Regions from separate parts of the Metabacillus sediminilitoris genome, predicted to be linked through region 1. Evidence: riboswitches for the same ligand, from Rfam matches in the RefSeq annotation. Region 1 holds a riboswitch; each other region holds the start of a gene.

Evidence for each region. Region 1 has a riboswitch for cobalamin ahead of GMB29_RS03995 (ribonucleoside-diphosphate reductase subunit alpha). Riboswitches for the same ligand answer to the same signal wherever they lie in the genome.
Region 2: another riboswitch for cobalamin. It lies ahead of GMB29_RS10820 (ABC transporter substrate-binding protein); the one in region 1 lies ahead of GMB29_RS03995 (ribonucleoside-diphosphate reductase subunit alpha).
Region 3: another riboswitch for cobalamin. It lies ahead of GMB29_RS07015 ((2Fe-2S) ferredoxin domain-containing protein); the one in region 1 lies ahead of GMB29_RS03995 (ribonucleoside-diphosphate reductase subunit alpha).

What each region holds. Positions count from the first base shown of each region.
Region 1 is NZ_CP046266.1:766,827-770,113, reverse strand. Features, by position in the region: gene nhaC (Na+/H+ antiporter NhaC) at 1-443, shown strand, start outside; gene GMB29_RS04000 (hypothetical protein) at 636-1,217, shown strand; cobalamin riboswitch at 1,382-1,557, shown strand; gene GMB29_RS03995 (ribonucleoside-diphosphate reductase subunit alpha) at 1,687-3,287, shown strand, end outside.
Region 2 is NZ_CP046266.1:2,281,304-2,284,590, forward strand. Features, by position in the region: gene GMB29_RS10810 (amidohydrolase) at 1-530, opposite strand, end outside; gene GMB29_RS10815 (RNA chaperone Hfq) at 901-1,029, shown strand; SAM riboswitch class I at 1,175-1,282, shown strand; cobalamin riboswitch at 1,679-1,888, shown strand; gene GMB29_RS10820 (ABC transporter substrate-binding protein) at 2,079-3,287, shown strand, end outside.
Region 3 is NZ_CP046266.1:1,439,468-1,442,754, reverse strand. Features, by position in the region: gene cobJ (precorrin-3B C(17)-methyltransferase) at 1-1,437, opposite strand, end outside; gene GMB29_RS07015 ((2Fe-2S) ferredoxin domain-containing protein) at 1,483-1,863, opposite strand; cobalamin riboswitch at 1,990-2,179, opposite strand; cobalamin riboswitch at 2,359-2,557, opposite strand; gene GMB29_RS07010 (GNAT family N-acetyltransferase) at 2,907-3,146, shown strand.

The sequences.
Region 1 (3,287 bases):
CAATGATGTGGTCGATTTCTCTCATATTGATCGCTTTTGCTTTTGGAGGTCTTCTAGATTCATTACAAATTATTCCTACTCTATTAAACGGAATGATTACCCGAGTAAAATCGAAAGGACAACTAATTCTTACAACTGCCTCCTCATCTTTTGCTGTAAATCTTTTAACTGGTGAACAATATTTATCAATCCTTATCCCTGGTCAATCTTTTAAGGGCTTGTATGACAAAATGAACATTGATCGAAAATATATGTCACGAACGCTTGAAGATGCGGGTACTTTAATTAATCCATTAATACCTTGGGGTGTCAGCGGTGCCTTTTTTGCCCAAACACTCGGAGTTCCTGTTCTCTCATACTTACCATTCGTATTCTTTTTATATTTATCACCACTTTTTTCGATTTTGTTTGGTTTTTTAAGTAATAAAAAAACTCAAGCATAATAAAAAGGCCATTTAATATGAAAGAAAAAGCAGTCTAAATCATCACTTGGTTTTAGAACTGCTTTTTTACATTCTATTTTAATGATTTCTCATTTGCGTTCCTCACCTTAGTAAAACCTATGAATAATCAATACTAGAAAAATCAGCCACTTCCATCCTTTTCATGTATAATTAGGATAAAAGGTGATTTGCATGCTTACTAGATTATTCGGTAACAAATATCATAATTTTTGGACATGGTTCATCAAACACTCGGACGAATTTTTTCATCTAGATGAAAATAATGTTGAACCCTTATTTAAGAGTCTTAGTAAACAGCTAGCAAAGATTAATCGAGATTTAACATTTGAATTTAGTGTTGAATTAATAGATGGAAAACGTGAATTTATCATAAGTGCTGATGGTATTTATTCAACCTTCCCAGATGTAATTAACCTTGTGGAAGCAGCTCCTAAGCTAGACCATTTTATCATTACTGCTTTTCGTCAAAGAGGGAAGGAATTCACGATTCAATATAATGAGGTTGAATTAGATCCAGCTGATATATTTTTTTCATATGAAGCTTACAGTGGTGATCAAATTGATATCGTTCTGTACATAAAGGGCTACACAGATAACCAAGATTTGGATGGAGCTGTATTTATCCTTCTGGATACCTTAATTGGCGAGTATGATGTTGCTACTAAAATTAGACATATTGATTTTCTACCTTTCGAAGAAAATCTTACGATTAAACCAATTCTAGAACTACCTGATATAGTTGATCATATCTAATTTGTTAGAAGTCTCCTAGAGACAGGGGGCTTCTTTTCATATGCCTATCGATATTTTTCGACAATTAAAAAGTATTGGTTGCTTAATTTGCAAGTCTGCTATATCATGTATATAGAATATAGTTACTACATATTGATAAATTCATACTTTTTAAAACTATATATTGTATTTAGCGAGTAAGAGGTGCCAATTTGGCTAAAAGGGAATCTGGTGTAATTCCAGAACTGTCCCCGCAACTGTAAGTGTGACGAACTGAGAAAACCACTGTACATCAAGTATGGGAAGGACTCATAGTAGGATGACCATAAGTCAGGAGACCTGCCTTAAACTTGCCAAAGTTTCAATTTCTTCGGGGACTGAGAAGATGGAACGATAGAAAGTCACCATGGGTTATTACTCTCCTATTCTTCTTATCTGTCGTTTTATCTCCTTTTCCCGAGAATCAAAACGAATAGTTGGAGGAATTATTATGAGTACAACTGCTACACCTATAATCATTGATGATAATCAAGAACAAGAAGCATTTGACACGAACAAACTTACATCATTTATTAAAAACATACATCAGCTTTTCCCTTCACTTCAAATAGACGATTATTTAATTCGAATCGAAAACACTATTCTCCAAAGGGATTCGTATACGTCTGAACAACTCACAAATTTACTGATATTAGAAGGTTTAGCAAATATTAATGAACATGAGCCTGAATGGACTTACTTTTGCGCTCAAATTTACTTATCAAAGCTTTATAAAGAAGCGGCTAAAAATCGAGGTTATGACAAAGAGCATAAATATGGAAGCTTCACACATCTTATTAAAACGCTTGTTTCAAAGGGTCTTTACCATTCAAAACTTCTAGAGCAGTATTCAAGAGAGGAAATTGATCAGATAGGCACCTTTATTCAACCGGAAAATGACCGACTGTTTACATATATTGGTCTTCGCACATTAGCAGATCGCTATTTAACACGCGATTTTTCAAAGAAAATCTATGAGCTTCCACAAGAACGGTTTTTAATCATTGCGATGACATTGATGGCTGGCGAGACGAAAGAACATCGACTAGAGCTTATCAAACAAGCTTACTGGGCAATGAGTAATCTTTATATGACAGTAGCAACCCCGACACTATCAAATGCTGGCAAGCCTATTGGACAATTATCCAGCTGTTTCATTGATACGATTGATGATAGTTTACAAGGAATTTTTGATAGTAATACGGATATTGCTAATTTATCTAAATCGGGCGGCGGGATAGGCGCGTACCTTGGAAAAATTCGCAGCCGCGGCAGTGATATTAAAGGTTTTAAAGGTGTTTCATCTGGCGTCATTCCATGGATGAAACAACTCAACAACACAGCAGTCAGCGTTGATCAACTAGGCCAGCGTAAAGGTGCGATTGCCGTATACTTAGATGTTTGGCACAAAGATATCTTCTCTTTCCTAGATGCCAAGCTAAACAATGGTGACGAACGGATGCGTACACATGACTTATTTACAGGTGTTTGCATACCAGATGTTTTTATGGAGCAGGTTGAAGCTCGTGGCGATTGGTATCTCTTTGATCCACATGAAGTCCGCAAAGTGATGGGATATAGCATCGAGGACTTCTACGATGAAGAAAAAGGAAATGGCAGCTTCCGTGAAAAGTACTGGGAGTGCGTTAACAATGAATCACTAACAAAAGAAAAAGTTCCAGCAATTGAAATGATGAAACGTATCATGATTAGCCAATTGGAAGCTGGTACACCATATATGTTTTATCGTGATGAAGTAAATAGACAAAATGCAAACTCACATCAAGGCATGATTTACTGCAGTAATCTCTGCACGGAAATTACGCAAAATCAGAGCCCGACTACTGTTGAAGAGCAATACACAGAGGATGGAAAAATTATTACAGTAAAAACACCAGGTGATTTTGTTGTCTGTAACCTCTCTTCTATTAACCTTGCAAAAGCAGTAATGGATGATGTATTAGAAAAACTCATTCCGATTCAAGTAAGAATGCTAGACAATGTTATTGATTTAAATACAATTCCTGTGCTTCAAGCAAAATTAACAAATGA
Region 2 (3,287 bases), 1.5 Mb from region 1:
TCAATTAATTTCTCCGCTCGCTCCTGGGCAGTTGGCAGTAACTCTAATAGAAGGGTTTTCTCTAATTCTATTACATCAAAAATACCACTTTTTCTCGTTGCTGCTGCTTTCCATGGACCTCCATAATATGTTTTATCCAAATGAATATGCATATCTTTAAAGGATGGAAGCAGGAGCATTCCTTTTGCGTCATAGCAATCAATATTTCTTTTATAATCTGCCTTTGTATCTAGTATTTTAGTAATTTTACCTTTATCAATTTGAATATTACGTAATACACTTTCGGTTGCAACTACCTCACCATTTTCAAACTTATATCCACTTTCCAGTCGAACATTCAATAACATATAGGAGCTGTTTTTTGAGGGTTTCTTGCTGTGATGTTTATTACTTTTTTCTCCTGCACTAGCTGTTTCTGGAGCGATTAAACCCATCGTACCAGTTACACCTAAAATAGCGGAAGCGCTTCCAATTTTACAAGCATTTCCTAAAAATTTTCTGCGAGACAAACCTATGTTTTCTTGATTCATCTGGAAAATCCTCCTCTTATAAACTTGTATGATAGAATGATCATGATAAAAATGATAGAAACTATTGGTCGAAAAATTTTTCTCTTGTTTTAAATGAATTTACATACAAGAAAAATCTGGTAGTAGTTTGGATCTTATTAAGCATTTTAGATTGAAAATCAAACTTATAGCCCATCCTTTAACATAATCACTCCTTGTAAACAATTATAAGGAGTATTAAGGTAAATTGCAATAAAACTTGCATTTTTTTAAGTTAAATTAAGTTTTTTTGTAGTAGGCTGAATACTTAATTAGTATTTGGTAATAGGGGATCATTACTTAAAAGTATCGAAACTGTTTTTTAAGCCCTGTATTATCAAGGTATTATAAGGTGTGTATCTTAAAAGGAGTCCGTATTCTTGGAACAATTGAGGGACACGATAAATACTCCATTATGGTTAAATCTAATGGAAAACAGCAGACTCTTTATAAACATTCTATATTTACAATTGTTAGATAGGGCAGACTCTGTCTTATTTTAATACTTTAATATTGTTGTATAAGCGATATTAAATTGCTTAAGGAAAAAGCACCAAGATAAATATGCTAGCAACTGCTTGTGATTTTCCTAAGAATAAAAGATAAAAAACACAAGAAGTGAACCCCTTTCATTAGAGAGCTGGAGGACTGGCCTTATGAAGCCCGGCAACCATTCAACAACTTTGTTGAAAAGGTGCTAATTCCTGCAAAGCATATTGTTTGACAAATAAGAGAGGTCTTTTGTTTTTGGTAAGGTATAAGCTAAAAGCTAAAAGATTGTCAAGCTTCAATACTTTTTATATAAAAATTTCATACAAAATACGGTGATGGTTGAAGCGGCAGAACAAACGAGAGAAAAGTTGTTCGTGAAAAAGGGATAATAACATAGGTAAGTAAGATATTATGTTAAGCTAAAAACGAGATCTTTTACCAGATCTCGTTTTATATTTTGATTGTCTCTAGTTTGCCTAAGAGGACACAGACTCTTCATATTTACAAATCGTCTGTTGACAACAAGATGTATTAAAACTAACATTAGAGTTGATTTCAGTTGAAATTTTTTAGGTTTATTACAGTAAAAGTCGTAAAGGTTACTTAAATTTTCTATTTTTAGATTAACTTTAAAAATATTATATATCTTGGAAATAGGTGCGAGTTAAAGCATTAAAAAGCTTTATCAGCTTAAAAGGGAAGTCGGTTAAACTCCGGCACGGACCCGCCACTGTAATGGGTATCAGTATGAAATGCTGATTAGTTTCAGAAAAACCACTGGGTTGTACCTGGGAAGGTCTGAACGTTATGCCCTTAGTCAGGAGACCTGCCTATTTTAACATCGCTGTTAGACCTACGGGATTTTAGGGAGGTGGTTAGGATGCTGATAACCAATTGTCTGAATCCATCTCTATATCTAATCGATGATATTGAAATGTTCAGTGATTCCCTTTATTTATCAAAAGAAGCATTTCTGACCTCATGAGCCGGTCAGAAATGCTTTTTTTATTTTTTTACATAACAATGGAGGTTTTCGATATGGTAAAAAACAGTCATCAAAAATACGCCTTAGTTTTTTGGATGGTTTTCTGTAGTCTCATTCTCTCTCTAGCTGGATGCGCGGGAGTGGAAAAGGAAGGAGCTGTAGTTACAGCATCTGACAAGAAAGTAACTCTGGCTTTTCCATGGAGTCCGCAAAGCCTTGACCCACATGGCAGTGATAGTTGGGAAATTATGCGTTCAGGTATGGGGGAAACATTGGTGAAGTTAAATGAAGAATTGAAGCCCACTCCCTGGCTGGCGAAAGAATGGAAGCAAGAAAATGAAACGACATGGGTATTCAAGTTGGAGGACAATGTAAGTTTCCATAACGGGAAAGCAATGGACGCAGCCAGTGTGAAAGAATCATTGCTTAGGTCTTTAAAGAAGGATCAAAAAGCGAAGGATTTATTACAAGTAGAATCAATGGAAGTACTTTCAGAAAACGAATTAAAAATTGTAACGAAACAACCGAATGCGGCTTTGATCGCACATTTAGCCGATCCGTCTACCATCATTGCTGATGTAACGACCATCAAAGATAAAAATAACGATCCTGCGTTTACCGGATCGTTTAAATTTAAACAGTTTAACAAAGATGAATCCCTTGTTGTAGAGAGATATGAAGATTATTGGGGGAAAGAAGCGTTACTGTCAGAAGTAACAATCAAATTTATACCAGATGGAAATACACGATTAATGGCACTGCAATCCGGGGATGTTGACGCTGCAACTGATATTCCTATTGATAATATAACTTTGTTGGAGAAGGACGAGAAATTTGATGTATTCACGGCCCCATCACTTCGGACCCATATGTTGCTTTTTAATATGAGTTCCCCTCTATTTAAGGATGTGGCTCTTCGAAAAGTCATTGATATGTCCATTCCACGTGCAGATATTGTCAAATCGATTATGATGGATCAAGGTACGGAAGCAAAGAGCCCATTCCCAGAAATATTGCCATTCGGTAAAGTGGAGAAGGAAAAAGCAACAGAGTCGATTGAACAATTAATGAAACAGAGAGGGTGGAAGAAAAACGCAGATGCAATGTGGGAAAAGCAAGGGAAACCATTTGAAGTGACGCTGTTAACCTTTCCACAACGACCAGAATTAACCGTCATGGCGGAAACGATTCAAAGTGAATTATTAAATGAAGGGATCAAAGTCAACATTCGTCAGGTGGAGAATATCGATGAGGTGCTAGCA
Region 3 (3,287 bases), 670 kb from region 1:
GGCTGTTCTTCCTACTGTTTTAGCACCTAAAAACAAATCGAATTTCCCTTTTCTAAAGATGATACCAATGTCTTCATTTACGGCGCCAAAACAAGCCATACCACAGCCGTTGAAGCCAATTTTTAACTCCTTAGGTAAATCAAGTCCGCCTAATTTTTGATGGAGCTCTTCCGCATGCGGGATCGAATCCTTCTTTTCCCCTTCACAGAAATCACATGCCTTTAGTTGAAAAACATCACCGATTGGTTCTACTAGAAAACCAACATCACCTAACTTTTCCGTGATAACATCTGGTTCACTAGTTGGGATTCTTAAAATGATTTGATGGTGTGGTGTATATTCCATTGAGCCCTCGCTACCAACAACTTCGGCAAGTGTCATCATTTGCTGTGGTGTAAACTTCTTATTGGCAATTCCAGGGCTAACAGCTAATTCAAAAATGGAGGTTACCGTGTTATTCACTGGTAGTTGTACATGTAGTTGGTTAGTGTTTGTTGACTTGTTTGTTACATGATCCAATTTCGAAAGAGCCTCTAAAGCAATTTGTAACGAGCTTTCTTTATTTTTTTTTGTCTTGTTTTTTGGGGTTAAGACCATATCATTAATGCCTTTATGAAGCGCCCATGGCTCATTTTCGTGTCTGAGACGTTCATGTGGCTTTAATCGTTGCTCAGTTGCACTTAACGTGTATTTTCTTTGATAGCCTCTAGGGGTGATCATTTTATTGTCATATAAAAAAGTTGCTGAATTCCCAATTACAACGGTTGTGAGCATCCCGATATCATGATCAAGCATATGTTCAAGATCTGTAATGACGATATGTTGTCGATCACGATAGGCGCTTTTGACAAGTCCAACTGGTGTAGATGGTGATCTATAGTTTAATAGGATTCTTTGTGCTTCTTGAATTTGTCTAGTCCGGCGGCCGCTTTTTGGGTTATAAAGTGTAACAACAAAATCTGCTTGTGCCGCTGCATCGATCCGCTTTTCGATTAAATCCCACGGAGTTAAATGATCACTTAGACTAATCGTGCAAGCATCATGCATGATAGGTGCTCCTAATAGGGAGGCGCAGGAATTAATCGCCGAAATTCCTGGAATAACCTCCACACTAACACCTGTGGCTTCCTTCCAGCCTTTTTCAATCAGTACTTCATAGACAAGTCCGGCCATTCCATACACTCCAGCATCACCGCTTGAAATAACCGCTACTGTTTTCCCTTCTTCTGCAAGACGGACCGCTGCTTGGGCACGGCTTACTTCCTCAGACATTCCAGTACTAATAATCTCTTGATCTGTTAATAAATCTTGAATGAGTTCAACATATGTTTTGTATCCAATAATACAATCGCTCTCTTGTATGGCATCTTGAGCCCTTTTTGTCATATGTTCAAAACTTCCAGGCCCAAATCCAATAACAAGTAACTTTCCTAACAATGAATATTCCTCCTTTAATAACGTATCAAGTTCTCGTATACGAAACTAAACCTTGCTTTTTTGTTTTTCTATTCCAACAATAGATTCTGAATATTCAGGAGCAGCAAACTGCTGTTGATCGTATGTATAAATCACACTGTCTTCTACGACTTTTCCACCAACAAGGTGATCTTGGACAATTTCTCTTGCTAAATCAGGTGAAGCAGCCTTGTACCACACGCCCTCTGGATAGACCACAACAACACAAGCATCTTTACATCTTCCATTACAACGGGTTCTTGTTGTATGGATTTTATGATCCATATCTAAGTTGGTAATTTCCTCCCTGATCGCCTGTGTGACTTCCTCGCCACCCTTTCTCATACAGCTGCTTCCATTACATATTAAGACATGGTGCTGTGTTTGAGTTAAGTTCCAAGTCGTCATCTAAACACTTCCAATCTATTAAATTTAGGAAAATAAAAAATGCACCCCTATTTAAGCAGAGGTGCATAAAAAATATCGCTAATAAAATAGCATTTTTTATTACACGTCTACCTATATGCCCGTAGGTATCAATATGAAAAAAAGGCAGGTCTCCTGACTAAGGCTCAATGCTTTTTTACGTCTTCCCAATTAGAATCAGTGACATTGTGTAAAAAAGCTCACCATAACAGTGGCGGGTACCGTGTCGGATTTTCACCGACTTCCCTATTAAGCACAACAACAGCTATTGTTATGCACCTTTCTCTCAAACTATTAAATTACTCATCTTAACCTATTACTGGATTTAACAAAATATGTCCACTTTAAAAAATAACAGCATAAGCAAAAAATCCGCTCAGGTTCAACTGAGCGGATGAAAAGGCAAATAACGAAAGCACTCCAAACTAGCAATAATTTGGCTGCGATCGTCTCACCTTCTCACCTCCCGAAGAAACTGAAACTTTATAAATTAAGACAGGTCTCCTGACTTGTGCTTCACCCTACTTTAAGTCCTTCCCATATACGCACCTTTTGTTAAAAGCACCATATACAGTGGTCAACTTATTTCGTCCACACTTACAGTTGCGGGGACAGTTCTGGAATTTTACCAGATTCCCTATTAAGCCTATTAGGCATCTTAATTTACTGCTTTTATATTGAATTTTTTGAAAAGTATCTTTTAAATCAACAACTTTTATCATATAGGGACTTTAGATATTTTTCAATGTATAATTAGTAAATAGGTAAAAAACTTGTAGATCTTAAACAAGATAAAGTTATTATTCTAGTATATTTTCATCGCCACAGCTTAGTTAAGTTTTGAAAAATTTGACCATAATGAAACAGAAAGGGTGTGTTTATATGGTAAATAAAATACAGGAAAAAATTTATTGTGGATTATAAAATGATGATCGATGACCTATCATTCTGGGAGCTCAACTCAAATATTTAAGCTTTGAATACGGCGTTTCTGAAGTAACAATTATGAGCTTGATTATTTTGAGATTAGATTGCTCGCTGTTACTCCAGAAGCTCGCGGAAAAGGAGTTGCGCAAGCATTGGTTCATGAATGTATAAAACGAACGAAGGAAAAAAGGTTTGATGCGATTGTACTCCATACTGCAGACTTTATGAAAAGCGCCATGAAATTATATGAACGAATTGGTTTTGAACGACACCCGCAACACGATTTTGAACCAGCGAATGATGGTGTGGTTGTAAAGGCATTTCGACTTTCGATTTAATCCAAATCGAACGATCAAGATTAAAAGAAAAATAGAAACGGGACATTATGCGTGCCTCGATTTTTGATTAAAGTTTTATTTATATAGCTTTCAAAAATATTTACTATAAAAATCTCGTCTCTATTTCCCACTTAGCTGAGC